DNA from 3 places in the Phytoactinopolyspora mesophila genome. Region 2 is predicted to be linked to each of the others. Evidence: riboswitches for the same ligand, from Rfam matches in the RefSeq annotation. Region 2 holds a riboswitch; each other region holds the start of a gene.

What was found. Region 2 has a riboswitch for cobalamin ahead of F7O44_RS23915 (ribonucleoside-diphosphate reductase subunit alpha). Riboswitches for the same ligand answer to the same signal wherever they lie in the genome.
Positions count from the first base shown of each region.
Region 1: another riboswitch for cobalamin. It lies ahead of cobG (precorrin-3B synthase); the one in region 2 lies ahead of F7O44_RS23915 (ribonucleoside-diphosphate reductase subunit alpha).
Region 3: another riboswitch for cobalamin. It lies ahead of cobN (cobaltochelatase subunit CobN); the one in region 2 lies ahead of F7O44_RS23915 (ribonucleoside-diphosphate reductase subunit alpha).

Region 1 covers NZ_WLZY01000011.1:62,525-69,629, forward strand. Annotated here, with positions in the region: gene F7O44_RS24900 (precorrin-2 C(20)-methyltransferase) at 1-1,294, opposite strand, end outside; gene F7O44_RS31365 (hypothetical protein) at 1,287-1,409, opposite strand; gene F7O44_RS24905 (precorrin-8X methylmutase) at 1,406-2,029, opposite strand; gene cobG (precorrin-3B synthase) at 2,031-3,284, opposite strand; cobalamin riboswitch at 3,315-3,505, opposite strand; gene F7O44_RS24915 (COG4315 family predicted lipoprotein) at 3,799-4,332, shown strand; gene F7O44_RS24920 (hypothetical protein) at 4,443-4,814, opposite strand; gene F7O44_RS30675 (alkaline phosphatase D family protein) at 4,741-5,304, opposite strand; gene F7O44_RS24930 (hypothetical protein) at 5,336-5,689, opposite strand; gene F7O44_RS24935 (serine/threonine dehydratase) at 5,977-6,924, shown strand; gene F7O44_RS24940 (OsmC family protein) at 6,975-7,105, shown strand, end outside.
Region 2 covers NZ_WLZY01000010.1:36,871-48,428, reverse strand. Annotated here, with positions in the region: gene F7O44_RS23925 (helix-turn-helix domain-containing protein) at 1-1,181, shown strand, start outside; gene F7O44_RS23920 (EamA family transporter) at 1,278-2,273, opposite strand; cobalamin riboswitch at 2,425-2,681, shown strand; gene F7O44_RS23915 (ribonucleoside-diphosphate reductase subunit alpha) at 2,836-5,499, shown strand; gene F7O44_RS23910 (ribonucleotide-diphosphate reductase subunit beta) at 5,536-6,522, shown strand; gene F7O44_RS23905 (metal ABC transporter substrate-binding protein) at 6,886-7,794, shown strand; gene F7O44_RS23900 (metal ABC transporter ATP-binding protein) at 7,797-8,543, shown strand; gene F7O44_RS23895 (iron chelate uptake ABC transporter family permease subunit) at 8,570-9,412, shown strand; gene F7O44_RS23890 (alkaline phosphatase) at 9,575-11,527, shown strand; gene codB (cytosine permease) at 11,554-11,558, opposite strand, start outside.
Region 3 covers NZ_WLZY01000011.1:70,252-81,809, forward strand. Annotated here, with positions in the region: gene cobN (cobaltochelatase subunit CobN) at 1-3,647, opposite strand, end outside; cobalamin riboswitch at 3,698-3,855, opposite strand; gene F7O44_RS24950 (hypothetical protein) at 4,125-5,036, shown strand; gene F7O44_RS32100 (GNAT family N-acetyltransferase) at 5,124-5,600, opposite strand; gene F7O44_RS24960 (NUDIX domain-containing protein) at 5,733-6,242, opposite strand; gene F7O44_RS24965 (P-loop nucleotide/nucleoside kinase family protein) at 6,403-6,912, shown strand; gene F7O44_RS24970 (hypothetical protein) at 6,918-7,199, opposite strand; gene F7O44_RS24975 (ATP-binding protein) at 7,289-10,660, opposite strand; gene F7O44_RS24980 (DUF4194 domain-containing protein) at 10,653-11,396, opposite strand; gene F7O44_RS24985 (DUF3375 family protein) at 11,389-11,558, opposite strand, start outside.

The DNA.
Region 1 (7,105 bases), on a different contig from region 2:
TCTCCCACGGCTTGAGCCGGTCGGACAGCGAGAGTACGCAGTAGTCATGGCCGAGCGGGGCACCGACCCGGGACGCCGCGGCCTGGGCGGCGGTGAGGCCGGGCACCACCCGGACCGCGACATCGGCCCAGCGTGAGTCCTCCGCTTGTTCCAGCACCGCCGAAGCCATCGCGAAGACGCCCGGGTCGCCGGACGACACCACGGCGACCCGGCCGCCAGCCGACGCCAGCTCCAGCGCCTGGACGGCTCGGTCAGCCTCCACCCGGTTGCCTGAGCTGTGCCGCTGCTGACCAGGCCGGACCGGGACCCGGGAAACGTATGGACCATAGCCGACAACATGATCCGCGGCGGCGAGTTCCACGCTGGCCTCGGGTGTCAGCCAATCCGGGCCGGCCGGCCCGAGTCCGACAACCACGACCTCGCCGCCGTGTGGCCCACTGCTATGGGTGGTACCGGTGCGCGCGTCATCATCGGACACCGTCCGCGCGCCTGACGTCCGTGACGTGTACGCGGGGCTCGGCACCACGGCAAGGGAGAAATAGGGGACGCTGTCCGGATCGACCTCGGCCAGCGGCTGAACACGCTGCTCGCCCCAGGTGGCCCGCTCGATGTAGTACGCCTCGTCCAGCCGGCCGGCCTCTTCCAGAGCGTCCCGCACGGACGGGAAGGTGCGGCCGAGCTTGAGGATCGCGGCCGCGTCCGTCTCTGCTAGGCGCATCGCGAGCTGGGGGGCGGGCATGGTGCCGGGCAGGACGGTGAGTGCTTCCTCGTGCTGGACGAGCGGACGCCCGAGCTCGGCAGCGGCCGCCGTCATTGACGTGACACCGGGTACCGCGTGCGCCTCGTACCGGTGGCAGAGCCGCTCATGCATGTGCATGTAAGAGCCATAGAAGAACGGATCGCCGGCACACAGCACGGCGACGTCGCGCCCCGCGTCGAGGTGTTCGGCGAGCCGCTTCGCGGCGTGCTCATAGAACTCCGCCATCGCGCCGTCGTAGCCGCCAGGATGCTGGGTGCCCTCGGTGGTGACCGGATAGACCAGCGCTTCCTCGATCTGGTCGGCACGCAGATACGGTTCGGCGATCGAGCGCGCGATGCTGCGGCCGTGCCGGGCGCTGTGATAGGCGACGACGTCGGCCGCACCGATGAGCCGGGCAGCCTTGACGGTCACCAGTTCAGGATCGCCTGGACCGAGGCCGATGCCCCAGAGCGTTCCGGGCTTAGACCCCGTTCCTAAACCCCGGCTGGGCTCGCCGGCCCCCGCATCCCGACCGGCGGCGTTCTCGTCAGTCATCGCACAACCCCAGTGCGATTCCTTCCTCGGCCTTGCCGGATCGCGCGCGGATGACCCGCTCGCTCATCCAGCCGGGGTTTAGGAACAGGGTCTTAGGTTCGGCTGGGTCGGTCATTCCGCCTCCTGGGCGATGGCATTGACGGCGGCGGTGGCGATCGCGCTGCCACCCCGCCTCCCGTGCACGGTCAAGTAGGGCGCCGGGGCACGCTTGGCCAGTTCTTCCTTGGACTCGACCGCGCCGACGAAACCGACCGGTACACCGATGATGGCAGCCGGGGCGCCGACGCCCTCATCCAGCAACTCGAAGAGCCGGAACAGCGCGGTGGGGGCGTTGCCGATCGCGACGACGGAGCCGGGCAGCCGATCTCGCCACAGGTCCAGAGCCGCGGCGCTGCGGGTGGTGCCCAGCTCAGCCGCCAGGCTCGGCACCTGCGGGTCGTCGAGCGTGCAGATCACTTCGTTGCCGGCTGGCAACCGGGAACGGGTCACCCCGCTGGCGATCATTTTGGCGTCGGTGAGGATCGGAGCGCCGTCGCGCAACGCGGCCCGGCCGGCGGAGACGACGTCGTCGGTGAAGGCCAGATCGTCGACGAGATCGACCATGCCGCAGGCGTGAATCATGCGCACCGCGACCGTTGACATCTCTGGCGGGAGATCTGTCAGGCGGGCCTCGGCGCGAATAGTCGCGAAGGACCGGCGATAGATCTCCGCGCCGTCGCGGATGTAGTCGTGCATGTTATTCCCTTCTTGCCCTGGTGCCCGGCCCCGGAGGCTCCGGAGTGGTCCACGCCGCTTTGGCGACAGTGGAGGCCAGCGCGTCGAGCGGAACCGGGTCGCCGTCCACGGTGTAGCCGCTACCGGTGGCCACGGCATCGACATGGTCGGATCGTGGCCGCCCGCATCGCCGTTCACATCCGGAGACGTGCACCGCGCTACCGGGCGGAAGCACCGGTAGGAACCGCCGGACGTCAGCCCGCACATCCGCGGCCGACGCGGCGCACCCAGGACTTCCGATGCAGGCCGTGACCCCGAGCGACGCATCGGTGGGATCGAGCAGGAAACCGGCCGCTGTCAGTTCTTCGGCAGCTTTGTCCGCGAGCGTCGCGGACAGCCCTGGCAGGACCGCTGACCGCCACGGCGTGAAGACGACGATGTGCGGCGCGATCTCGGCCAGCAGTTCGACCTGTGCGGCATCCAATGTGCCGAGACTCACGCCGGCGACGATCGCGCGGGCATGACCGGTGTCGTGGGGATGCACGCCCACCGGAGCTGGTTCGGACGAGCCGAAGCGTTTCGGATCGATCCATCCGACGTCGTCGGCGAGCGTCTCGGTCACGGCAGCGGCAAGATGGGTGGTGCCGCCGAGTTCGCGGACGTGCCACGCGCCACTGCCGGCGTCGGCCCGTTGGTCGAGGAACGTGAGCGCGGCGGTCACCATCGCCGGCACAGCGCGGTGCGGAGGCACCCGCAACCCGGTATCGGAACCCGCGAGCAACAACGCGCCGGCCTGATCGTCGAGTGCGCGCCAGCCGACGTCGAGCGCATCTCCGGGCAGGTCGCCACGGCCGTCGTCGAGCCCGAACTGGAAACGGCCGGGCAACTCCGCGAGTCTCGGCTCGGCACGGATCGCCTCGTCGAGGGTGTTCACCATCAACCGGACATCCACGAAACCGCCGCTGATGCCACTCAGCGGCGATGCCAGGATGTTGCGGACTCGTTCATGCGACGACGACGGCAGCAGCCCGACGTCGGCGAGGCGCCGGGCGAGTTCATCCGGGTCGGACAGGCCACGAAGCTGGATGTTGGCGCGTGATGTCAGGTGGAGACGACCGTCTCCCAGCTCGGCGGCGCACTGGCCGAGCGCACGTACCTGGGGAGTGGTCAGCCGGCCACCGGGAACCCGGATCCGGGCCAGCGGGCCGTCCGCGGCAGCATGGGTGGCGAGAGTCCCAGGACAGGCGTCCGCGCGGTTGCGCACCGTCCGGGTCATCACCGACCGCCTTCCATCACCTCGTGGAGTGGTCTTTCCTGTGCCGTGGCCGGTCTCCTGGCTAACGGGGTCTGGCGCCGTCCGGCCTGCCTTCCCAGGCAAACGTGCTGCCCAGTGGCTCCCTCCGCTGAGGGTACGGCCGGGGACTTCCCCGATCACAGTGGCGAGGGCCGCTCCGGTTTAGTACCGGATTCCCGTACACCACGGCAGGCACCACTGTACGGTACGCCCGGTTACCTACCGCCGGAGTGGGCGTGGCGCCGGGGTGGGGCAGGCACACCTATACGAACTGAATGACGCAAATGCCAAGTGTTGGCATCTTCGTCAACCACTTTAGCCAGGTGTGGATCAGGGCGTGCCGGTTGGCGGTGATGCGCCCCCGAGAGCCGGGCGGGGTGATCCTCTCCATGGTGTGGGCAATCCCTCGGCAGGGTTCGGCCCGTACAACGTCTGTCCGAACGATTCCCGGGCGGACGTCACGCTGCGGCCGGCCCGGGCGACCCATGGAGGAACCATGAACAGCCACTTGCGGCGTTCCTTTGCGCTGGCGGGCGTGGCGGCGTTGTTGTCGCTGAGCGCCTGCGGCACCGACGACGATGCGGCGGACACCGAGGCCAACGATGACGTCGCGGCTGAAGGCAACGGCGATGTCGTCGCTGTGACCGAGTCCTCGCTGGGAGAGATTCTCGTTGACGGCGACGGGATGACTTTGTACCTGTTCACCGTCGACGAGCCGGGGGTGAGCAACTGCGACGAGGACTGCCTCGAGGTGTGGCCGCCGATGGAAGGTGAGCCGGAGGCCGGGTCCGGTGTGAACGCGGATCTGCTCGGCAGCACCGAGCACGACGACGGCACCGTCCAGGCCACCTACGGCGACTGGCCGCTGTACTACTACGCGGGCGATGCCGCTCCTGGCGATCTAGATGGTCAAGGGCTGAACGACGTCTGGTTCGTGCTCGACGCGGACGGCAACGCGGTGGAAGGCACCCCGGCCGACGACGCGGAAGACGCGGACGACGATGACGACGACGGCGGCTCTGTCTACTGACTCCTGTGCCGGACGTAACCTAGCGTCCTGCGACTTGAGCCCAATAGCGCTCGCCCTGCAGGACGCAACGTAGCGTCCTGCAGGGAATCGGCTTCAGCGGACGGCGAGGTTCAGAGCGAGCCAGTATGCGTCGAAGTTGCGTAGCCGGTGCCCGTGATGGCCTGCACGCCGCCCTCGTCCCGGATCCGCATGGTCCCGTAGCGGTTGTTGCCCGGGGTGCCGGGGCCGGTGTCGTACCCGGTGTGCGGCTTGTCGGTCCAGCGCGAGTCCAGCGAAGCGAACTGGAACACCGGGAAGCCGCCGCATTCGTTGCCGCCACCGGTGTCGATGTTGAGTTCGTGCCGGTCGCCGGAGATGATGCACATCCGGTCCAGCCAGCCGAGGTCGCCGAACATCTGGACCAGCTCGTCACGTTCGTGAGTGAACCTGGACCACGAGTCGTTCGAGATGCCCATCCACTGCGACGGGTTGAGCCAGATCATGAACTCCGCCTCGGATGTGGCCAGCTCTTCCTCCATCCAGGCCTTCTGTGCGCTGCCGAGCATGGTCTTGGATGGGGTAGTGGAGATCACCGAGATGGGCGAAGAACAGCGGATCGAGCTGTCGGATGGTGTCGAATACCTCGTGGTTCGAGACGCGGCTGGCGTCGAGATTTCCTGCGCAGCTGGCCGCGGCGAACATGTACGACGCCGGCTCGCCCACAGCCGGATGTGTGTGGAAGCGGCCGGTCACGCTGGTGTCGATGGAACCGTCCGTCTCGAGCGCGAACCAGTACTGCGTGTTCGGAGCAAGACCGGTTGCTTCGATCGAGGCGACCTGCTGGGGAGTGGGCGAGACCGGACCGTAGAACTCGGGCCCGGCGAGGCCGGGGTTGTCCGCTACCGCCAGCCGGACACTCGACGCCGCCACCTTGCTGCGCACCCATGCCGTGGCTGGTGTTACCGCCCCCACCCACGTATTGATCACCGACATCGGCTGCTCCTCCGGGATTCGTTGGCGTACTTCAGGCATCGGTGATGGTGGTGAACTCCGTGGGGTGGGTGGTCCACGGCGCGCCACCAGGGGTGATCACCTCGAAGGTCGACTGACTCGAATCGATCGGGTCGGCGAGTACGGTCTCGGTGGTCGCCAGCTTCGCCTGCGGCGGGTGATCGAGGACGATCGCGGTAGACGTGGAACCGGGGGCGGGAAATTCTCCGGCCGAAGAATTCTGCAGGGCCGGCGAAACGGTCGAGCCGGCCACCTGCTTGCCAACAAATACCGCGCCCGCCGCGGCACCAGTACTACTCAGAAAGACTCGTCGGGTCACGGTCTTGCGGTGATTCAATGCGGCCTCCTCGTTCAACCGTGTACCCACGAAAAGCAGCATCAACCCAGGTCAAACTTGCAAACGGTGGGTCCTCGCGGTGCCCGAAGTGACCCTCGCGCTGCCGCTTTCCGCCCTTGAGCGCGACGCTAAATGGCTGAGAAGAACCGGTCAATGCGCGATCGCTAATGCGCGGATAACTGTTCGTTGATAACTCTTTGTTGGCTCCCGCGTACACGAATTCTCCCGGCCTCGGCGGACGGACGCGCAGAAATATGGGAGTCGGTGGGTGGCAGGTCGGCTCGGGCCGGCGAGGGACGCTGGGGCAGTATGGGTGAGTGATCGATGTATCCGATGTGAAAGCCGCTCGCGCCCGGCTCCGTGGCCACATCCGCACCACGCCGGTGTTCGAGATCGACCCGGCGCATGTCGCGCCCGCCGCGCGTGTGTGGTTCAAGCTAGAGCAGCTGCAGCACACCGGGTCGTTCAAGGTCCGGGGCGCGTTCAACCGGATCCGGACGGCTATCGAAGAAGGACAGCTCGTCGTCGGCGGGACCGGTGTCATCGCGGCTTCTGGAGGCAATGCGGGTTTGGCCGTGGCTTATGCCGCCGCCGAGCACGGCGTGACGGCGCAGGTCTACGTGCCGGAGACCGCGCCGCCGGTGAAGGTGAAGAAGCTGCGAGCACTGGGTGCGGATGTACGGCAGGTGGGCACTAAGTACGCCGACGCGTACGAGACCGCTATCCAGCGCGCCGAAGAAACGGATGCGCTGTTCTGCCATGCCTACGACCAGCCCGAAATCTGCGCCGGTCAGGGCACTATCGGCCTCGAGATTGCCGAGCAGACCGGCGGCGCTGCCGACACCGTCCTGGTCGCCGTGGGAGGGGGCGGTCTGCTGGCCGGCATCGCCGCGGCACTCGAAGGCCAGGCCCGCGTCGTTGGTGTCGAGCCTTCCACCGCTCCCACACTGAACACCGCACTCGCCTCCGGAGGTCCGGTGGACGTCGGCGTCTCCGGCGTTGCCGCCGACTCGCTCGGCGCGTCGCGGCTCGGCGGCATCGCGTACGACGTCGCGGTGCGAACCGGGGTGGGTTCGGTGCTCGTGGACGACGCCCACATCGTCGAGGCGCGGCGCCGCCTCTGGACCGACTACCGTATCGTCGTCGAGCACGGTCCGGCGACGGCGGCGGCCGCGTTGTTCAGCGGCGCTTATCAGCCCACAGAGGGCGAGCGGATCGTCGTCGTGCTCTCCGGCGCCAACACTGACCCGTCGGATCTGGTCTGACGCCCGTCGGCCACCGCCGATAGGGCATTCGAGAAGCTGGAGGAACACCAATGTCGGCAAGCCACCAATACGAACTCGTCGTCGAATGGACCGGCAACCGAGGAATCGGGACGTCGGACTACCGCGCGTACGGGCGAGAGCACGACGTGCGCGCCGAAGGAAACGCGACGACGATCTCCGG
Region 2 (11,558 bases):
TTGATGTCGAGTATCTGCGGGACGGTGTCGACGCCTCGGTTCGTACTCGTGCCCGCCTGGCTCTTGGCCGGGCCGAGAAGGCGCTTTACGACGGCCGGGCCGACGACGCATACGACGGCTTCACGGCGTTGATCGGTGACCCCGGCCTCAACGACGAGCAGAGCCGTCAGGCTCGCCTCGGGCAGGCGCAGGCGCTGGAGCGCAAGGGCGACATCGAGGGTGCCATCGACCTCCTGGGTGGGCTGGCCGACGAGGCCCGGCAGGCGCCCGAGGTTCAGCCGTGGCTCGACGTCGCGTTGGCAATGTCTCGCTGCTACCAGAGCGCGGGCGACCTCGACATGGCTATCCAGATCGGCGAGGAAGCAATGCGTTCGGCCAGCGAGATGGGGCTGGAGCACACCGACGAATACGTCCGGCTCGGTTGCACGGTGCTCAGCGCCTATCACGGCCGCGGTGACATCGTCCGTTCGCGGACGCTCGCGGCCGAGCTGGTGCGGGCCGCTGATGAGATGGGCGCGCCTCACACCCGGGGAGCTGCCTACTGGAACGCCTCCGTGATCGCTGAATCCCGTGGTGACCTCGCGCAGGCGCTCAATCTGGTTGATCGCGCACTAGCGTTGTTCGGCGAGGGTGACGACCGCCGCAACCTGGCGCGGCTGCGGATGGCTTACGCCTGGCTACTCCTGCAGGGAGACGAACCCCGGGCCACTGAGGCCCTTGATCTCCTCGACAGCGTTCGCCGCGAGATCACCACGCAGGGTGGCGTGGACGACATCCGGCACCTGGACAGCACTCGCGCGGATGCGCTGCTGACTCTCGGACGGCTGGACGAAGCTCATGAAGCCGCGCAGTCGGCCCTGCGTGATCTGGATGACCAGCCGCGGATGGAGGCGGCTCGGGCACGTTTGGTTCTCGCTCGGGTACTCCGTGCTGAAGGTGACGTCGACCAGAGTGCGCGCGAAGGTGCTCTGGCGGCCTCCATGCTGGAGGCCATGGGTGCGTCCCGGCGGGCCGCCGCGGCCTGGCGCGAGCTCGGTGATCTCTACCGGGATCTCGGCCGGACGGACGAGGCGCTCGAGGCATATGATCGCGCGCTTCAGTCCATGCGGATCATGCACTCGGTCGGTGCCGGCGTGGTGCTCGATGCCCCGGCGCAGGAGCATGAACTCGCGCTGAACTGAACAACTCAGCACGCTACGTGGCGGGACGGCAATACCGCCACGTAGCGTGCGGTTGAACGTGGCATGGATGATCAGCCTTTCGCTGGCAGATAGGCCTCAGCCGGTGCGTTCGCTGGCCAGGTCGGCCTGTCCCGGCGGGGGCTCCTCGTCGTCCTCAGGTGTCGGCCGGGCCGTCCTCTCGGACGTCATGACCAGTGCGACGCCGCCCACGAGAAACGCGCCGCCGACGACGACGATGCTGGTGACCGGCTCGGCGAGGATCGCCCAGCCGAGTAGTACGGCCACAACCGGATTGACGTACGCGTAGGTGCCCACGAGAGACAACGGGGCGTGTGCCAGTGCGTATACGTACGCGGTGAACCCGAGCAGCGATCCGAGAACCACCAGGTATGCCAGGGCGATCCAGCCCCGTGCGGGTACAGCGCCGACGTCGAGGCCGCTCGCCTCACCGGTGATAACCGAGATGGTGACCAAGATGACGCCCGCCGCGAGCATCTCGTAGGTGGCGGCGGCGAATCCGTTGCGGGGCAGGCCCAGACGTGGCGAGATGAACGAGCCGAACGCCCACGACACGGTCGCGCAGAACAGAAGCAGCACACCCCAGGTCTCGACGCCGTCGATGCCACCACGAGACAGGCTGATGACGGTCAGCCCACCGAGCCCGACCAACACTCCCAGCCAGGTCAGAGAACCGGGGCGCTCGCCTGCCAGGACTCTGAGGAGTACGAACCACAGGGGGATCGCGCCGATGATCAACGCGGTGAGTCCGCTGGGGACGGTCTGCTCGGCGATCGCGACCACACCGTTGCCGAGGACGAGCAGCAGTACACCCATCACGGCCGTGGCGCGAAACTCCCGCGCCGAGATGCGCCAGATAGGGCGGGAGCCCTCGACCCGCGGACGGCGGCTGAAGAGGAGCAGGATTCCGAGGAGTAGCAGTCCGGCGATGAGAAATCTGATACCCATGCCTAGGAACGGCGGGATGCCGGAATCCACGACGACTCGGATCGCGAGATAGGTGGAGCCCCACACGATGTAGACCGTGCCCAGGGCGGCCCAGATCATGGCCGATCTCGGCGCCGTACGCGTCATGAATGTCTCCGTATGTGAGTGATGTACGCAGACATTCTCGTGGCGCCGGGTATCCAACCGATAGCGAATAACGGACGACTAGCACTCACTTCCCGCCAACGTGCGACACGCCACAACATATAGGTGACTTGCATCGTCGTAACTACAAGATAGTGTGGTCAGATCAGCTGGTGCTTCAGGTCATCCAGAGTTGGAGCGGCAACAGGGAACCCGGTGAGAGGCCGGGACTGCCCCGCAGCGGTGTACGGGAACGAACCCCGTCAGAAGCACTGGGTCGGCAGGCGTTCGATCTTCACGAGATCGGCGACGCCGCCAGCCTGGGAAGCGACGGTCAGTAGGCCGGCGTCCTCGGTATGAGGGGCGTCATCGCCCGTGAGTCCGAAAACCTGCCAGCGCGTCGCATTCAGTGGTGCGACAGTCCGTGGTCTCGAGGGAAGGCCAGGGGACGAGACTGCCAAGCTACCGGCGGCTGAATCTGCCACCGGCGGTATCTGCCGTCGCGATCCCTTGCCCTGCCTCGAGTTCTACGACCCTGGAAACGACGAACTCGCAAGGAGAGCGCATGAACATCACCGTCGTCAAGCGGGACGGATCGGTGGAGCCGTACGACGGCTACAAGATCGCCCGGGCCATTGAAGCGGCCAGCACGGGTCTGGACGACCGAGTAGTTCGAGTCACCCAGCTTCAGTCGGAGCTGGAGATCACCCTCTTCGACGGCGTGACCAGCGAACAGCTGGACGAGGCGGTCATTCAGGTAGCTCTGCAGAACGTCAAGGATGACCCGGCCTTCGACACGGTGGCCAGCCGGTTGCTGCTCAAGACCGTGTACAAGCGCGTTCTGGGCGACTACGAGAGTGGTGATGAGCTGGTTGCTCTGCACCGCCGGCATTTCGCCGGTTACGTCCAGAGCGGGGTGGCCGCCGGGATGCTCGACGCCCGTCTGGCCAGCCGATTCGAGATGTCGCGGCTCGCGAGTGCGCTGGATCCTGGCCGCGACGACCTCCTCCGCTATATCGGTGCCGTGACCATATGTAACAGGTACCTGGTACGTGGACCGGCCGGCGAACTGCTCGAGGTGCCGCAGTTCTTCTGGATGCGGGTGGCCATGGGCTTGGCACTCAACGAGCCCGACCCGACGACGTCGGCTCTGGAGTTCTACGACAAGATGTCCCGCCTGGAGTATCTCGCTGCCGGATCGACTCTGGTCAACGCCGGCACGTCCTACGCGCAGCTGTCGAACTGCTTCGTCATGGAGATGCACGACGACATCGATCACATCGCGAAGAGCGTTCGTGACGTGATGTGGCTGACGAAAGGCACCGGCGGTATCGGGCTCTCGGTCACCAAACTTCGAGCTGAAGGGTCGCCGATCCGCAGCAACAACACCACGTCGACGGGACCGATCCCGTTCATGCACACGATCGACTCCACCTTGCGGGCGGTGTCTCGCGGCGGCAAGAAGTTCGGTGCGCTGTGTTTCTACATGGAGAACTGGCACCTGGACTTTCCACAATTCCTCGACCTCCGGCAGAACGCCGGAGATCCGTATCGGCGCACCCGTACGGCGAACACCGCGGTGTGGATCTCCGACGAGTTCATGAAGCGAGTCGCCGACGACGATGACTGGTATCTGTTCGATCCGCTCGAGGTCCCCGATCTGACCGAGCTTTACGGAGCGGACTTCTCCCGGCGTTATGCGCAGTACGTTGCCGCTGCTGAGGACGGTGAGCTCCGCACGTATCAGAAGATCAAGGCACGGGAGCAGTTCAAGGCGATCCTGATCAGCTTGCAGACGACGTCGCATCCGTGGCTGACCTGGAAAGACACGATCAATAACCGGGCTCTGAACAACAACACCGGGACCATTCATCTCTCGAACCTCTGCACCGAGATCTGCTTGCCGCAGGATCGGGACAACGTCGCGGTGTGCAACCTGGCATCGATCAACCTGGCCCGGCACGTCCGGCCCGACCCAGGCGGTTCGATCGACGACGCCATCGAATGGGACCGGCTGCGGCAGAGCGTCCGGCTCGCGGTCCGGCAGCTGGACAACCTGATCGACATCACGATCTCGTCGGTGCCGGAGGCTGAACGGTCGAACGAACTCAACCGGGCTGTCGGGCTGGGAGTCATGGGGTTCACCGATGTGGTCGAGCGGCTGGGATGGTCGTATGAGAGCGAACCGGCCTATGAGCTGATCGACCGGTTGATGGAGTTCGTGAGCTGGCACGCCATCGATGCGAGTGCCGACCTGGCTCGTGAACGCGGCGCCTATGCGAACTTCCAGGGCTCTCGCTGGAGCCAGGGCATGGTGCCGTTCGACACAGTGGGGATCACCGAGAAGCGACGTGGCCGGCCGCTGACGGTGGACCGCACGGCGCGGCTGGACTGGGACTCGTTGCGGACGAAGGTGCGTGGCGGCATGCGTAATGCGACCCTGCTGGCAATCGCGCCGACCGCATCCATCGGATTGGTCGCGGGCACGACCCCCGGCCTCGACCCGCAGTTTTCGCAGATCTTCAGCCGGGCGACGAGTTCCGGCAAGTTCCTCGAGGTGAACCGTAACTTGGTGAGCGACCTCAAAGCGCGTGGCCTCTGGGAATCGGTTCGGGAAGATCTGCTGCGCGCGCAGGGTGACGTGTCCGCCTTGAAAGACGTCACCGACGATCTCAAGGCTGTGTACAAGACCTCGTTCCAGCTGTCGCCGTACGCATTTATCGAAGTGGCGGCTCGGGCTCAGAAGTGGATCGACCAAGCGATCAGCCGGAATATGTACCTGGAGACCCGTGACCTCGGCGACATGGTGGACATCTACTCCGAGGCGTGGGCCAAGGGCCTGAAAACCACGTATTACCTGCACATGAAGCCACGGCATTCGGCCGAACTCAGCACGGTGCGAGTCAACAAAGCAGAGACCTCGCCGGGTGCGGGTGGTCATGGTCCGCGGCCCGCGGTGGCGACGGCCACCGGACACGGGCCGGTAGCCGGATCGGGGCGGCCGTCAGCCGTGGCTTCCGGTGCACATGCCGGTCCGGGCTCGAGCCGACGTCGCGGGTTCGGCTTCGCCTCCGCGGTGAGCCGACCCGCCGAGGACGCCAGTTCCGGCGCGGAGGCGCCTGCGCACGAAAGACAGGAAGTCGTCGAACAAGAGGTAGCGGATGTGGTCGGTGACGTCGCATGCCCGGTCGATCCCCAGGAACGTGTCGAATGCGACTCCTGCCAGTAGCCAGGACCCCGGACTACTACGACGAGGAGCACAACTATGACGCAGACGATTCTCGGTACCGGTATTCAGGAAGGGCTGCTGCTCAAACCGGTCGCCTACCCGTGGGCATATGAGCTGTACAACCAGGCCGTGGCCAACACGTGGTTTCCCCACGAGGTGCAGCTCGGCGAAGACTTGGCGGACTTCAAGAAGATGTCCGACGAGGAACGTCATGCCCTGACCTTCCTGATGAGCTACTTCAATCCCAACGAGCTCCTGGTCAACAAGGCCCTCGCCTTCGGCGTCTATCCGTACATCAACGCGGCTGAAGCGCATCTCTACCTGGCCAAGCAGATGTGGGAAGAGGCCAATCACGTCATGGCCTTCGAGTACGTGCTCGAGACCTTCCCGATCGATCGCCAGCAAGCGTACGAGGCACACGTGAACGTCGCCTCGATGGCGGCAAAGGAAGAGTTCGAGGTCCGGTACATCCGCCGGATGACCGAGCAGCAACTGGACATCACCACGACCGAGGGCAAGCGTGACTTCGTCCGCAACCTGGTCGCTTACAACATCGTGCTGGAAGGCATCTGGTTCTACAGCGGCTTCATGGTCGCGCTGAGTTTCCGGCAACGCAACCTCTTGCGCAACTTCGCCTCGCTGGTCGACTGGATCGTCCGGGACGAGAGCCTGCACCTGAAGTTCGGGATCAACCTCATCTTGACCGTTCTCGATGAGAACCCCGACCTGCAGACGGCGGACTTCGCCGCCGAGATCAAGCAGATGATCATCGACGGGGTCGCGATGGAAGAACGGTACAACCGTGACCTGCTGCCACGCGGCATACTCGGCATGAACGCGGAATACATCAACCAGTATGTGAAGTACCTCGCGGATCGCCGTCTGGAGGAGCTGGGCTTCGAGCCTCACTACAGGGTCGCCAACCCGGCGAAATGGATGGCGGCGGCGAATGACACCCTGCAGCTGGTCAATTTCTTCGAGTCGATCAACACCAGCTACGAGGTCGACGCGCGGGCACACTGAAGATCGGGGCGCAAGAAGGTCCGGTAAAAACGTCCGGCAATCGGGCAGTCGGGTGCCGCTCTGGATGATGCCCCTCCTCGCCCGCGAAAGGCTCGGATTCCGCCCGAAGGAGTTCCTCGCTGGCGCTCGGATGTTTCTCGGGGGCTGGTCCTCGCCTTTCGATGCCCACCGCACCATGGAGGGGCATCATCCAGAGCAGCACCCGACCACCTGAGTGCCGGTGCCCGGCTCTTGCTCGCCTCGTGCCGGGCGCGAGCATGGCCGGTGGTGCGCGGTACATTGGAGCCAGCTCGGGCGTCCGGCGAATTGGCAACGGGAGACGTGGTGGAAGCTAAGTTCGGCCGACCGAACTACTATTTTCGGGTGAGCGTACTCGCGGTCTCAGGTCTGGTCCTTGCGGGATGTGGGGGCGGAGCGGCCGCGAGCGGTGACGACGACGGCCGGCCCACGGTCATGACGACGTTCACCGTGCTGGCCGACATCACGCGCAACGTCGGCGGTGACGCCGTCGTCGTCGAATCGATCACCAAACCAGGTGCGGAGATTCACGGCTACGAACCCACTCCGGGCGACATCCGCCGAGTCTCCGACGCGGACCTGATCCTCGAGAATGGCCTAGGCCTCGAGTTGTGGTTCGACGACTTCATGGCCAGGGTCGACGCGCCACGCGTCGTCGTCAGCGAGGGCGTCGAGGTGATGGCCATCCAGTCCGGGAACTATGCCGGGGACGCGAACCCGCACGCCTGGATGTCGCCACTCGAGACGATCGTCTACGTGGAGAACATCGCCGAGGCGCTGAGCGAACTCGACCCGGACAACGCCGAGCTCTTCGACGCGAACGCCACCGCATACGCCGAAGAGCTACGCGACGCTCATGACGAACTCGTGGCGGCAGTTGCCGGCCTGCCGGAACACCAACGCGCGTTGGTCACGTGCGAAGGCGCGTTCTCGTATCTCGCGCGTGACGCCGGGCTTGCTGAGGCGTATCTGTGGCCGGTCAACAGCGACGCCGACCCGACACCCCGGCACTTGGCCGACACCATCGATCTCGTGCGGGACAACGAGATCCCCGCCGTGTTCTGCGAGTCGACGATCAGCGATGACCTTGCCGAGCAGGTGGCCCGGCAGTCCGGCGCGCAATACGGCGGCGTCCTGTACGTCGACTCGCTGTCCGAGCCGGACGGCCCGGTCCCCACATATCTGGATCTGATCAGGCACGACATCGATACGATCATCGCCGGGCTGACCGATGAAGCGGGCCAGGGGCGGTAGCTATGGGATCGCCGGTTGAGATCGAGGACGTCACGGTCCGTTACGGGCGCGTGCTGGCCTTGGAACAGGCGTCGCTGGTGGTGGGGCCGGGGCGGATTTGCGGGTTGATCGGGATGAACGGATCCGGCAAGTCGACGCTATTCAAGGTGATCATGGGCTTGGTGCGGCCGGAATCGGGCAGCGTCCGCCTCTTCGGTGCCGACCCGTCGAGGAGCCGGCAAGTGGGCCAGATCGCCTACGTCCCACAGTCGGAGAACGTCGACTGGAGCTTTCCGCTGCGGGTTCGCGACGTGGTCCTGATGGGCCGGTATGGCCGCATGACTATGCTCCGGCGGGCCGGCCGGGAGGACCGTTCAGCCGTCGACGACGCCCTGGAACAGGTCGAGCTAACCAGCCTCGCGGGCCGGCAGATCGGCGAGCTGTCGGGCGGGCAGCGCAAGCGCGTGTTCGTAGCACGGGCCATCGCTCAGGACGCGCGGTTGCTCCTGCTCGACGAGCCGTTCTCAGGAGTAGATCAACAGTCGGAAGCGACGATCTCCAGTCTGCTGCGCCACCGCGCGCAGAATGGCAGCGCGGTGCTGATCGCCACCCATGATCTGCAAGCCCTGCCTGAACTCGCGGACGAAGCGGCGCTGCTCTACCGGCGAGTGTTGATGCACGACACGCCAGACGAGGTGTTGCGCCCGGAGAACCTGGCCCGGGCCTTCGCTGCCGGCGCTGACCGGGTTGGTGGGGGCCGGGGACCGTGATCGAGTTCTTGCTGGATCCGTGGCAGATGGAGGCGATGCAGCGCGCCTTGTTGGTCACCGTCGTCGCGAGCGTGGCATGTGCGATCCTGTCGTGCTGGCTGGTGCTCATCGGATGGTCACTGATGGGCGACGCGGTCTCGCACGCGGTGGTGCCGGGCGTCGTCCTGGCCTACGTCGTGGGGGCGCCATTCGCGGTAGGGGCCTTTGTGTTCGGCTGCTTCGCGGTCTGGCTCATCGGTACCGTCCGGGCGACGTCACGGGTGAAGGAGGATGCGGCGATAGGGGTGGTGTTCACCACGCTGTTCGCGCTCGGGCTGGTCCTGATCTCGGTGACGCCCAGCCACGTGGACTTCGGTCACATTCTGTTCGGGAACGTGCTCTGGGTATCCGACGCGGACATCATCCAGGTGGTTGTCCTGGGGGTCGTGACGGTCGCTGTGTTGCTGCTCCGGAACCGGGACCTGACGTTGTACGCCTTCGATCCGGATCATGCGCACACGATCGGGATCAGTCCCCGGCGGATGCAGATCATGCTGCTGGGATTGCTGGCGTTGACCGTCGTCGTCGCGTTGCAGGCCGTCGGGGTGATCTTGGTTGTGGCGATGGTGATCACCCCGGGCGCCACCGCGTACCTTCTCACCAACCGGATGGAACGGATGCTCGTCATCGCTCCGGCGCTGGCTGTGACGTGTGCGTTCACCGGTCTTTACGTGGCGTATTACGCCGACGTCTCACCCGGTGGCGCTGTTGTGTTGTCTCAGGGCACGCTGTTCTTCATCATTTACCTGTTCGCCCCGCAACGCGGCGTCGTTGCAGCTTACCGGCGTCGTGCAGGCGCCATCCGGAGAGTCTCGGGGCCGGTCGAGTGACCACTGCGCGCTGTGCGCGCAACACTGCCTGGCCGATGAGCCCTGGCACGCACTGTTCACGCTCCGTGCGGCTGCTGGCGCCGTGATCGTTACCGGGACGGAAATGTGACTGCCCATGCTCAAAACCGTCATTGAGGACGGTCGACGAGAGGCGGGCATATCGTGAGTGAGAGTCCTCGGCAGCAAGACGGTCTGGACAAACCGGGCATTTCCCGGCGAGCATTGCTGCGTACTGGTGGCGGGGGCGCAGCGGTTGCGGCGATCGTGGGTCTGGGCGGCGGCTCGGCCCTGGCCACCAGGGAACAGCCCACCCGAGCGGTCAAGCGGACATCGGCGGAAGGTCTGCTCGACGCCGATCCACACGCGCACACGGCGCGGACGGCAGCGTCCAAGGCGCGTCGCCCGTCGTCACCACAGATTCGGATTCTGCCGATCGACCGCGCGAAGTTCTTGGCCGGCGCTCGATTCGACCTGCGGGTAGAGGCGAGCGGTGTCGACCCGCAGACCGCCCGGATCGACATCTCGGTTCAAGGGCCGAACGGACCGGCGCCGGTCCTGATCGGCGAGCCGGTGCGCACCAGCATCGAGGAGGACAGCCTCGAAGTCACGTACGAAGGTGTCTCCTACGAGGAGCCCGGTCAGTACAAGGTGTGGGTGAACGTGCGTTCACGTGGACGTACGGCTCGCGCCGAGGCCGGGCACGAGGTCGTTGTCGCCAAGGCCGGTGAGAAACAGGCCAAGAACATCATCTTCTTCCTGGGCGACGGCATGGGCTCACCGGCCATCACCGCCGCCCGCATCCTCTCGAAGGGCATCAGCGAAGGGAAGTACCACGGTCTGCTCGAGATGGACCGGATGGAGTATCGCGGCCTGGTCGGTACCTCCGGCGTGGACTCGATCGCGACCGACTCCGCCAACTCCATGTCGGCATACATGACCGGCCATAAGTCGTCGGTCAACGCGATGGGCGTGTACGAAGGCAACGAGCCGGATCCGAACAAGCACCCACGCGTGGAGAACATCGCGGAGCTGCTGACGCGCACCCGCGGGATGTCGATCGGCGTGGTGGCTACCTCCGACGTCCAGGACGCAACGCCGGCCGCCGTGTTCGCCCACACGCGCCGGCGCGCCGAGTATCAGGTGATCATGGACCAGTTCCTCGAGCAGGAGCTGGACGTCTGGATGGGAGGGGGTGCGTCGTTCTTCTGGCCGCAATCCGAGCCAGGATCCAGCCGCGACGACGACCGCGACGTCGTCAAGGAGTTCGAGCAGGCTGGATATACACACGTCGGGAGCCGCGCCGAGCTCAAGTCCGCGGTGCAGGGTGGTGTTCCGGACAAGCTGCTGGGGCTGTTCCATCCGCGGAACATGAACGTCTATGTGGACCGCCAGCTGATCAAGCAGCCGGAGGTCCTCGGCGAGTGGGACGATCAGCCGACGCTGATGGAGATGACCGAGGCAGCGCTCAAGGTGGTCGAGCGGAACGAGAACGGCTTCTTCCTGATGGTGGAGGCTGCCTCGATCGACAAGATGGAGCACCCGCTGGATGGGCCCCGCGCGACGTACGACACCATCGAGTTCGACCAGGCGATCGGCGTGGCGAAGGCGTGGGCCGAAGGGCGCGACGACACCTTGATCGTGGTCACCGCCGATCACAACCACTCGATGAGCATCGTCGGCACCCACGACCGTCGTAACGCCGAGGGCCGCAATGCCAACGGTGTGTACGGCGACGCCGGATTCCCCACCTACTCCGACGATGACGGCGACGGGTTCCCGGACGATCCGAACCCCGACGTCGGCCTGTTCTTCGGCTGGTCCAACCACCCCGACCACACCGACGACTTCCAGCACAACACCGTGTTCCAGGCCCCAGCCTTGATCGATCCGGACACCGGCGAAGCCGTGGACAACCCGGAGCGTGATCCTGATGCCGAGCTACAGACTGGCAATCTGCCCGTGACGTCCACGACCTGTGTGCACACGGTCGAGGACGTCTCGATCTTCGCGTCCGGTCCTGGCGCGGCCCGGTTCAACGCCTTCCTGGACAACACCGAGGTGTTCTACGCCATGGCAGACGCGCTCGGGCTCGACCCGCTAGCAGAATCCGGCTGAACCCGATCACCGAAGGGGTGGCGCCGTCAGC
Region 3 (11,558 bases), on a different contig from region 2:
TCTTCGACGACGCCGGCCGTGGCGTCGTATCCGAAGAGGTAGTCAACCGTCGCCGCCATCTCGAAGGCGCCCTTGTAGCCATGCCGCTGCATGGCGGCGATCCATTTCGGGTTCACTACCCGGGCCCGGAAGACGCGGGCGGTCTCCTCGGACAGCGACCTGGTGCGCACGTGTTCGGTGACCGCGGAGTCGCCGACGTAGGCCGCCGGCGCGTCGCCGGTGAGATGCCGGACCATGGCGACCATGCCGCCGTGGTACTGGTAGTAGTCGTCCGAGTCGACGATGTCGTGCTCGCGGGTGTCCTGGTTCTTCACCGCGACCTGGATGCGCGAGTACGCCTTCTCCATGTCCTGCCGGGCCTCCACGCCGTCCAGTCCGCGGCCGTAGGCGTAGCCGCCCCAGACGGCGTACACCTCGGCGAGGTCAGCGTTGGTGCGCCAGTTCCGCGCGTCCACCAGCGGCAGCAGACCGGCGCCGTAGGCTCCCGGCTTGGAGCCGAAGATGCGTGCGGTGGCCCGGCGTGGATCGGTTCCAGCCGCGACGTCTTCGGCGACGTGCGTCCGCAGGTGGTTCGCGTCGGGTTCCTCATCCAGTTCGGCCACGGTCCGGATCGCGTCGTCGATCAACCCGACGACGTGCGGGAACGCGTCCCGGAAGAAGCCGGAGATCCGGATCGTGACATCCACGCGCGGCCGCGGCTCGCCGTCGAGCAGCAGTTCGTCGGCCGGGATGACCTCGAACCCGGTCACTCGGCGCGACGCCTCGTCCCACACCGGGCGCACGCCGATCAGCCAGAGCACTTCTGCGAGGTCGTCGCCCTGGGTGCGCATCGCGGCCGTGCCCCAGATGGTGAGCCCCACCGACGTGGGCACAGCCCCGGTATCGGCTTTGTGCCGGCGCAGCAGCGAGTCGCCGAGCGCGACGCCGACGTCCCACGCGTTGCGCGACGGGATCGCCTTGGGGTCGACGGAGTACATGTTGCGACCGGTGGGCAACACATTGACCAGGCCGCGCGTCGGTGAACCGGAGGGGCCCGGCGGGACGTAGCGGTTGTCCAGCGCCCCGATGGTGTTGGTGATCTCGTCCGTGGTGCGGGCCAGCCGTGGGACCAACTGCTCGGCGCCGAAGCGCAGCACCTCGGCAACATTGTCCACGTCGGCGCCGAGTACATCGGCGACGACACTCTTGGCTTCCTGTGGTTGCCAGTCGCGGCGGGCCAGCTCCTCGACCAGCGCCCGAGCGGTGGTTTCGAGCAGGTCGACGACGTCCGACCCGGTCCGCGACGCCAGCGCGGGCGCGGTGGGGGCGTCGTCATTGTTGTGTCCTGCAGAGTGAGGGTCCTGGCGCTCGCTCTGCAGGACGCTGGCGATGCCGAACAGGGACCGGACACCGACGCTCTGCTCCACGGCAGCGCCCGGTTCGGCCAGGAGCACCTGCTCGTCCAGCCCGGCCCAGTCGGCGATGGCGCCACGCAGCCCACGATGCGCCGTCTCGCCGCCGAACACCTGTCGCGCCCGCAACACCGCGAGCACGTCGTTGACCAGTTCGTCGCCTTCCGGCGCGCGGCCGAGCACGTGCAAGCCGTCGCGGATCTGCACGTCCTTGATCTCGCATAGGTACCCGTCGATGTGCAGAACGAAATCGTCGAAGTCGTCCTCGCCGGGCATGTGTTCGGTGTGGAGGTCCCGGTGCAATTCGGCCTGGGTGACCAGCTCCCAGATCTGGTTCCGGACGGTGGGCGCCTTCGCCGGGTCCAGCTCGGCAACCGTCGCATACTCATCCAGGAGCTGCTCCAGCTTCGCCAGGTCGCCGTAGGTGTCGGCGCGGGCCATCGGCGGGATCATGTGGTCGATCAGGACGGCATGGGCTCGCCGCTTGGCCTGGGTGCCCTCGCCGGGATCGTTGACGATGAACGGGTAGATCAGCGGCAGATCGCCCAGGACGGCGTCCGGCGCGGAATCGTCGGACAGGCCGAGCCCCTTGCCGGGCAGCCACTCCAGTGTGCCGTGTTTGCCGAGGTGGACAACCGCGTGCGCGCCGAACCCGCCGTCGGTCACCGATTCCTGTAGCCACCGGTACGCGGCGACGTAGTGGTGGGAAGGCGCGAGGTTGGGGTCGTGGTAGATCGCCACCGGGTTCTCGCCGAAGCCGCGTGGCGGCTGGATCATCAGAACGACGTTGCCGAAGATCAGGCCCGCCAGCGCGATGGACGGCTCGTCGCCGCTGGTGTCGACGTAGAGCTCGCCGGGCGCCTCCCCCCAGGCCGCCACGATGTCCTCGCGCAGTGCCTCCGGGAGGGTCGCGAACCACTGTCGGTACTGCGAGGCGGGGATGCTGGCGGCCGCGCTGGCCAGCTGCTCTTCGGTCAGCCACTCGACGTCGTGCCCGCCCGCCGCGATCAGCTGATGGACCAGTGCGTCGCCTGGCGGAAGGTCCGCGCCGTCCTCACCCGCGCCGCGCCCGAGCGCGTCGAGGTCCAGATCTCCGATGTCGTAGCCGGCCGCGCGCAGGCTGCGTAGCACTTCGACGGCGCTGGCCGGTGTGTCGAGCCCAACGGCGTTTCCGACGCGGGCGTGTTTGGTTGGATAGCTGGACAGCACCAGCGCGATCCGCTTCTGTGCATTGGGGGTGTGCCGGAGCCGGGCGGTGCGCACCGCGATGCCGGCCAGGCGCCGGGCGCGTTCGGGATCGGCGACGTAGTGCGGGACGCCGTCCGCGCCGACCTCCTTGAAAGAGAACGGGACGCCGATGATCCGGCCGTCGAACTCCGGGAGCGCGACCTGAGTGGCCGCATCCATCGGGTTCATGGCGCCGTCGCTTTCGCTCCAGGCTTCCCGGGTGCTGGTCAGGGTGAGGCCCTGCAGCACCGTGACGCCGAGCTCGGTGAAGATGGCCGTGCTCCAGGCGTCGTCGTCCTCACCCGCCGCGGCCTTGCCGGCGACGAGCCCCCCGCTTGCCAGCACCGTGGTGATGACGACGTCGGCGCGGCCGAGCTGTTCGCGAAGACCCGCGTACTCTTCGCGGTCGGCGCCGCGCAGGGTGTCGGTGAAGATCGGTAGCGGGATGCCGCCGACGGCTTCGATCTGTTCGCACAGCGCGTCGATGAAGGCGGTGTTCCCGGAGAGTTCGTGTGAGCGGTAGAACACCACGCCGATCACTGGCTTGCCCGGCTGGACGGGTTCACTGTCCAGGTCAGCGGCCTGTGCGCCGGGTGGCACGTGAATGCCGAAGCGCGGCTGCTCGGCGGGCGGCTCGAAGCCTTCACCGTTGAGCAGGATGGTGTCGCACAGGAACGCCGCCAGCTGCGCGAGGTTGACCGGCCCGCCCGCCACGAGGTAGCGCTGGGTCTCCGTCGCGACGCCGGACGGCACGGTGGACAACGCGTGCAACTGGGCGTCGGGGCTGGATTCGCCGCTGACGACGACGGTGGGGATGCCGGAGGCCCGGACCGCGTCGAGTCCTTCGGGCCAGGCCTCGCGTCCGCCCAGAAGCCGGACCACGGCGACATCGACGTCCTCGAGCAGCGTGGAGACCTGCCCGGCAGGTGTACGCGCTGGGTTGGCGACCATCCAGCGATCGTCCGCGCGGATCGCGGTCAGCAGATCTGTGTCGGCGGTGGACAGCAGCAGAAGGCGGGGCTGGCTCATAGCGTCCTCTCTCGGGCGTTTCCCGCACCCGGATCGGTGGCGACGTCGGGCAGTGTCCTGGCTCCCGGATCGGCGCCGGTTCTTCGGCCTTCCCAGGCGCCCTGTCTTGGACGGAGCACCCAGTGGCCTCATGGTGAGAGCCGACTCCCCGGTCACAGTGGCGGGACCGCCCCGGATTCAGGCGCGAGCGCCCTCACCGGTGTTCCTGCCGTGACGTCGGATGGTCGGTGCCGATCCTATCTGCCGGACGTCGCGGTGCGTCCTGCAGGTTGAGGCCTGGGGCGCTCGGGGCGCAGGACGTTGCGCGGGAGTCGCGGGACGAGTGCTTCTTGCGTCCTGCCGGCTGATGCCCAGGGCACTCGGTCTGCAGGACGCCACACCGCGGGGGAGCTGGGGCGCAGGACGTTGGGCGCGGGTTGTCCACAGATGGGTCGCCGCATCTTGAACGGGCTTGGGCCTGCGGGAAGGGTCACACCCATGCGCTATCCAGACGTTGAACGGCTCGCCGCCGACCAGAGCGGTGTCATCTCCCGACGCCAGCTCTACTCGCTTGGCCTGACGCGGTGGCAGGTCAAGGCCCAGCTGCGGGCTGGCAGGTGGCGCTCACACGGCCGGCAGACCATCGCCGTGCACACCGGAACCCTTGATCAGTCCGCATTGTGGTGGCGTGCCGTCTGGGAGGTTGGCGCCGATGCGGCGCTAGATGGAGTGAGCGCCCTGCAAGCAGCCGGGCTGCGCGGATTCGAGGCACCGGTCCTGCAGGTGTCGGTATCTCGTGGCAGCCGGTACCGCAAGCTGCCGGGCGTGCGGGTCTACGAGACGCGGCGCAGGAAGCCGGACGATGTGCTCGGCCACGGCCTGCCGCGTGTCCGCCCGGAGATCGCTGCCGTGCGAGCGGCACTCTGGGCGGTGACGAACCGCCAGGCTGCTTTGTTGTGGCTGATGCCGATCCAGCAGCGGATCTTTGGTGCAGAAGCGTTGAGTGAAGCGTTCTCGTCGGTCAAACGGCACCGCCGCCGTGCCTTCCTCCGTACGGTCCTGGCTGATCTCGTGAATGGCGTCCAGTCCATGGGCGAGCTGGACTTCGCCCGCATGTGCCGTGCCCGCGGCTTGCCCGAACCGACCCGTCAGGTAGTCCGGCGTGGCCCGAATGGGCGGATCTACCTGGACGTCTACTGGGATCAATGGGGGATTGTCGTGGAGATAGAGGGAGCACAGCACCTGGATCCGGGCATGGCGATCAGCGATGCGCTACGGCAGAACCATCTCTTCGTCCATGGTGACGGGGTGCTGCGCATCCCGGTGATTGGGCTTCGGCTGGAGCCAGACGCGTTCATGAATCAGGTTGCGCGACTGCTGGCTCGCTGCCGGCGTGCCGCTGCCGCCTGAACCCCGCGGGACGCGACTCAACGTCCTGCAGGAGGAGGCCTGGGGTGCACCCTCTGCAGGACGCAACCTGACGTTCTGCAACGCGAGTCAATCGGACAGACGCGAAGTCGGCTCCGGTCGACGCTCCGCGCGCTCCATGTACCTGTTGTGCTCGGGTGCGGTGAAGCCGAACTTGGCGTAGAGATCGTGCCCGTCGGCGGTGTGCAGCATCCATCGCAAGTCGGCGCCGGCACCGTCCTCGATCATCGCCGCCACCAGCGATGCCCCCACGCCCCTGCCGCGGTGGGCGAAGTCGACGAATACGTCGGCCAGGTAGGCGATGGACACGCCGTCGGACAGCGCGCGCGCAAAGCCGACCATTTCCCCGGCTTCCGCGCCGTCCCCGGCCGGCTCGTACGCACCTACGACGCGCCACGCACCATCGATCTGTGCATCGACGATCTCGCGACTGCGCCAACGCCCCCAATACGCGTGTTCGGAGAGGAAACTCCAGACCACCTCGCGGTCGACTCGCGAGGCGTCATCGTCGAACTCGTACCCGGCAAACTTCCGCGTGACTGTCACGACCTGATTTTCTCATTCGCCACCTGCAGGACGTCACGGTAAGTCCTGCACGGCGAGGTCTGGAGCGCACGCCCCGCAGGACGCAAGATAACGTCCTGCAGCGCCGTCAACGCTGGCCGCCGCCGGATGGCTTCAGGCAGCCTGTAGCCGCGCGAACGCCTCCAGGCTGTCCGGCGTCCACGGCCAGACATCGAGTTTTGCCTGGATTTCGCCGACGGTCAGGAACGAGTACCAGTCAACCTCTTCGGCCTGCGGATTGACCAGGGCGTCGCAGCGCACCTCGTAGACCGCGGCCCACCAGGTGAAGTCCGCATCCTCATACAGGAATCGGAGCAGCGGGGTGGGTGCGGGCAGTCCCGAGACCCCGAGTTCCTCCTCGGCTTCGCGATGCGCCGCATCGTCATACGTCTCTCCCGCACGCACAACGCCGCCGACGAACATGTCATACCGTGACGGGAAGATCAGCTTGGACGCGGTCCGGCGGTGCACGAAGATCGCGCCGCCGGCGTTGCGTACCAGGACGAATGTCGACCGATGCCGCAGCCGGTGTGCGTAGGCGTCGGCCCGCCGTGCCTGGCTGACGACGCGGTCGGACTTGTCGACGATGTCGAGTAGCTCGTCCTCGGGGCGTTCTTGCACCACATCGTCATCCAACCAGAGCTACGCCCAGCGGTGCTTCCGTAGGTTCACGTGCAGGACAAGCCCGCCGTCGAACAGGATCGTTGTCGGATCCCGGCATCTTTGGGAGCCCGGGGCGTCGGCTGCCGCGGCCGATGGAGATAGCCTGTGCGGCGTGAAACCGATGATCGTGTGGCTGAACGGAACGTTCGGCGCGGGAAAGACCACGGCAGCCGAGGAGCTCGTCGAGGTGATGCCTGATGCCAGGACGTTCGATCCGGAGTGTGTCGGCTTCATGCTCCGGCGGTTCATCACCGAGCCGGTCGGAGATTTCCAGGATTGGCCGGCGTGGCGCGCGCTGGTGACCGAGACAGCCCATCAGATCCTCCAGCATTATGGCGGGACGCTGGTGGTGCCTATGACGTTGCTGCGGCGCGAATATGCAAACGAGATATTCGCCGGATTACGCGAGCACGGTATCGATGTGCGGCATGTGCTGCTGCACGTCGACGACGACGAGCTGGTGCGGCGCATCGAATCCGACCAGGTCGAATCCGGGGCGCGGGACTGGCGGCTGGAGCATATTTCGCCTTACCGAGACGCGTTGGCCTGGCTGCGAGACGATGCCGCGGTCGTCGACACGACACACATGGCGCCGGTAGACGTGGCGCAGAAGGTCGTCGGCCTGCTCTGATCCCGTCAGGTCTCGGCGCGGCAGTCGGAGGTCAGCGCCGTCAGGTCCGAGTCCGCCAAGGCGGTTTGAGCCGCATCAACCGCGGCCGATGCGGTGGCCCACTCGGACTCGATGACTTCGGCCAGGCTTTCCGCCGCGCGCAGGGCCTGTTCACAGGATTCGGGAAGCGACGTGTCCGTCCCGCCCGCAGTGGCTCCGATGAGCAAGCCGATCGCCAGGCTGAGTATGACCGCCGCGACGGCAAACAGCAGGTTGCGGGGTCGGCTGGTGTGGTCCGAGTCGTTCATAGCGACCTCGTTCCTTCCGGACGCTGACCGGAGTCCTACCAGTTTCCCCCTGATACGCGCGTGTTTGATGGCATTTTCACAACAAACGGTCAGTCTGCCGGGACGCTGGCGGCGGTACGGCCCTGGCGGGGAGTCAAGTCGCTGAAGGTTGCCGACGTCGCGTTGGACCGGGCGCCATCGGCCGCTACCCGTTTGTCGACCAGCACGACCTGACCGATGAACGGTTCGAGGATCCCGGACATCCGGATCGGGGCGGCAATGATCATCTGGAATCCGAACTCGTCGAACGCGGCCAGCGCCTGCTGGGAGAACGCCTCGTCGGACTTGCTGAACGCCTCGTCCAGCATCAACGGAGCGAAATGCGGCCGGCCCTCGGAGTCCGGGTCTGCGAGGTTGTAACTCAGCGCCGCAGCCAGACAGAACGCCACCAGCTTTTCCTGCTCGCCGCCGGAACTCGACGCGGTGTTCCGATACGTCGACACGATGTCGTGATCGGCACCTTTTTCGATGCCGTAGAAGAAGTAGCTGGTCCGGACGTCCAGCACGGCATCCCGCCACCGCCGGGACTCGGCGTCGTCGTCGGTGAAGCGTGTCATCAAGGCACGCACCCGGCGGAATTGCCCCAGCAGCTTCTCCGGGTCACGTCGTGCGGCGGGCGCGTCGCGCAGCAAGGCATCGACGTTGCCCCGGAACTCCTTGACCTCGGCGGGTGGCGTCGCCTGGTAGGCGATTTGGAGGTGGGTTCCCGGATTGAACTCGACGCGGGAAAGCCCCGAGTTGACCATGTCGATCCGGCTCTGGATCTCGTTGGCCGCGTTCTCGATCGCGCGTTGCAAGACGCTGATCGACGGCACCATGTCTTCACTGATCATTTGCTGGAAACGGCCCATCGCATTGGGCAGGCGACGGCGCACGATATCGGCGTGCAAAGCGGCGAAGTCCGCGCCGGAGCGGTCGACGTCTCCGCTGGCGTCGGGCGCGGAATCGGGCCATTCCTCGACGAACCGCTCGATGGCTGACTTCAGCCGCGCGTGTGCGTAGCGGCGGTCGGCTTCGGCCGCGTCTCGTCGTCGTTCGAGCTCTTTGCGGAACGCGACCCGGACCTGGGCGAGGTTGTCGGGCGTGACCGCGAGCTCGAGATCGGCGAACACCTGGTCGAGGTAGGAGCGGTGAGCGTCGTTGCTGGTGCCGTGTGGTTCGGCGGTCTCGTTCTCAAGCATGTTGAGCCAGCTGGTCTGCCGGGCGCGCAGGGCGCTGAGCTTGTTCCGCAGGTCTGAGCGGGCATCGGCAACGGATTGCCACCGTGCCTCGGCTGCGCCGCGGTCGTCTTCGAGCCGCTGCAGGTCGACGTTGTCCGCTCTGAGCTGCTCGATGCGCTCGGCGTAGCCCTGTGCGCTAGCCGTGGCCGACCAGTGGTCGAGCTGCATCCAGCTCGTGAACCCTTCGAGTTGCGTGGCGGCCTCGATGGTGGACTCCACCTGGCGGTAGCGCTGGTCCAGCTCGTCGGCCTCCGCTCGAGCCTGCTTCTCGGCCTCGGCCAGGCGGGCGACCTCGGCTTCCAGGGCCGCAACTTTTGCTCGGATGTCGCCACCGAGGATGTATGACGCCGGATCGGTGAGCGCCCGGCGATCGTCCTTGCGGTAGTGGCTCCCGGGCAGTTTCACGGTGCCGTTCAGGGTGACCGCTGTGCGGTGCTGATCGAGTTCTTCCGAGGTCTGGACGCAGACGTGGTCGAACCTGCCGGCCAGCTGGCCGGCCAGCCACGGGCCGGCGGTGTGGGTCTCGTCGACAGTGAGCTTGCTGGCCAGCGTGCCTGGCTCGGCCCGGTCAGCCGCCGTGCTCTCGGCGGGTACGACGCTGTACTCGACCACGCCGCGCATGTCGTGGTTGTCGATGAACTGCTGAACCGCCCGTTGATGCGCGGCAGGGACCAGCAGCCGCAATCCGAAGGCCCGGAGCACCTTCTCAGCCGCCGGACGCCATTGTTCCTCGGCTTCGTCCACGTCGATGAGTTCCGCCGCGTACGGCAGTTCGGTGACGGCCACGCCCGCGCCGTCGGCGATCATCTCCCGGCGGTCGGCTTCGCGGCGGGGTATCAATGAACGGGATGCCTGTAGCGTCGCAAGCTCGGTGGCCTTGGTCTCATGCTGCTTGCGGGCCTGGCCCGAGGCGGCGAACACGGCATGCCGCCGCGGCTCGATCTCTGCCTTGTCCTGGTGGGCCCGCTCCAGAATGCGGGGGAGCTTCTGCCGCAGCGCGACGAAGGTCTGCTCGTCCTCGGGGCACGGCTCACCGATGCGCTCGACCAGCGTGCGGTACGTGCGGTGGGTCCGCTCGCGCGCCTCCACCTCGCGATTGGCGGCGTCGAGGCGCAGTTTCACTTCCTCCAGGGCTTGACCTTCGCGCCGCAGCTGCTCGTCCAAGGACACGTAGGCCGACTTCGCTTCCTCATAGCGGCGCTCCTGCTCGCCGAGGTCGGCGTCGAGGGACTTGATCTCGTGGTCGAGCGCATCCAGTGCTTCTCGGATCGCCTGCACATGGACGCCGCGCACGTAGTGCTCCATTGGGGCACCCAGCAGAGTCTCGGCGAGGTTGTGGGTCTGCCCTGACTCCCGGTAGGCCGTCCAGCTCTCGGGCACCTCGCGCAGTACCTTCTCCTGTGCGTGCGCCCGGCGGGCCGTTTCGTATGCCTCGTTCAGCGGGGTGAACGCATCCAGCATCTTCTGTGCCGCGTCGAAGGTGCCTGGTTCGTCGAGCATGTTGCCGCGGATGAAGAGGTTCAGGTCACCGACGTTCTTCATCGCCTTCGCCTTGCCCAGAAGGGACAACGCGGTCTTCGAGTTGCCGAGGCCGATGCGTTTGCCGAGTTCTCGCACGTAGGCAGCCTGGCTGTCCGGATAGTGCGCAGGGTGGGTCTGCTTGAACCAGCGGGTATCGAAGTTGCGCTGCGCCCACTCCTCCAGCACGGTGAGGTCGAGGTGGCCGTGGTGCAGCTGGTACATCGTTTTCAGCGATGCGCCGTCGGTTTCGGCACCGGTGAACCACTTGACGACGACGGCGGTGGTGATGGCGTCCACCCCGTCGGCGTAGGTGGCCGCGATCGCCGACCAGGTGGGTTTGCCGCCGCGCAGGTAGCGCACTTTGGACCGGTTGTGCTCGTCGTTGGTCTCCGACCACGCACCTCGCACGTAGTCCGCGACGCTGCGGGTGCCCTGCTTCGCCCCTCGCACGTTCAGGTCGGCCGATGCGTTGAAACGCTGGTCATGGGTCGGTAGGAGCACGGCCGAATGGGCGTCCATCAGAGACGATTTCCCTGACCCGGACGGGCCGGTGAACAACACACCGCGTTCTTCGACGGGAAGGTCCTTGTACCCGTTGAACGTGCCCCAGTTGATCACCTGCAGTCGCACCAGCCGGAACTGGCCGAGGAAGATGGTGCGCTTGCCGATGTCGTCAGTCATTGTTGTCGATCCCATCTGCGACGAGGCCTTCCGGGATCGCCTCGCCACGGGCGATAGCGCGGTACCTCTGTGTCAGGGCTTCCACGCGATCCGCGGTCAGGATCGAGGTGATGGCCCCGTGGATGACATAGCGGTCGGTGCCTTTGACCGGCTTGATGATGGCGGCGTCGTCGAGCGACTTGATGGCGGCGAGGATCTTCTTGTGGAACGACGCTTCGTCGGTGTCGTCGGCGCGCTTGTACGCCATCATGTAGTCGATCATGTCGGTGGATTCGACGACCGGGCTGTCCGGCGCGGCCAGGTACTGCTGGTACAGGTACAACGCAAGGGTGCTGGCGGCGAGGCTGAGCGTCTTGGTGCGCAGCACGGCGCGGCTGTGTGGGCTCGGGTCGTCGGCCTGACGGGTGAAGGCATACCGGTGCTCATGGTTGATCTCGAGGATCAGGCCGAGCTCACACAGGCGGCTGCGCAGCACCTCCTCGTGCTGCAGGATGATCGCCCAGTGCCGGTTGTCCTTCCCGCCCACGTGCGGAGCGGCGACGAGCTCCTGCAACGTCCAGCACACCTCTGGCGGCAGCTGGCTCGTGTCTCCGTCGAAGCGCGGCCCGTGCGTGGTGCTGCCGACCCGGGCGCCCGGTGGACGAGCGGAGTCGTCGAACACGTCTGTGGGATCGAGTGTCGCCGGTGGGACGGCAGTGGCCTCAGCGAACAGGCCGTCGTCGTCAACGTCAGGCATCCATCGCCTCTTCCAGAAGGAACGCTTGTTTCCGCAGGATCCGGTGGCGGGTCATCGGCGCCGCGGGGTCGGCCACCGGCTCGGCGAACACGGCGGAGGGAAGGAAGATGTCGCGCCGGCCCTGCCGGGTGTGGACGCTGGCGCGTACCCGCACCTGAGGAT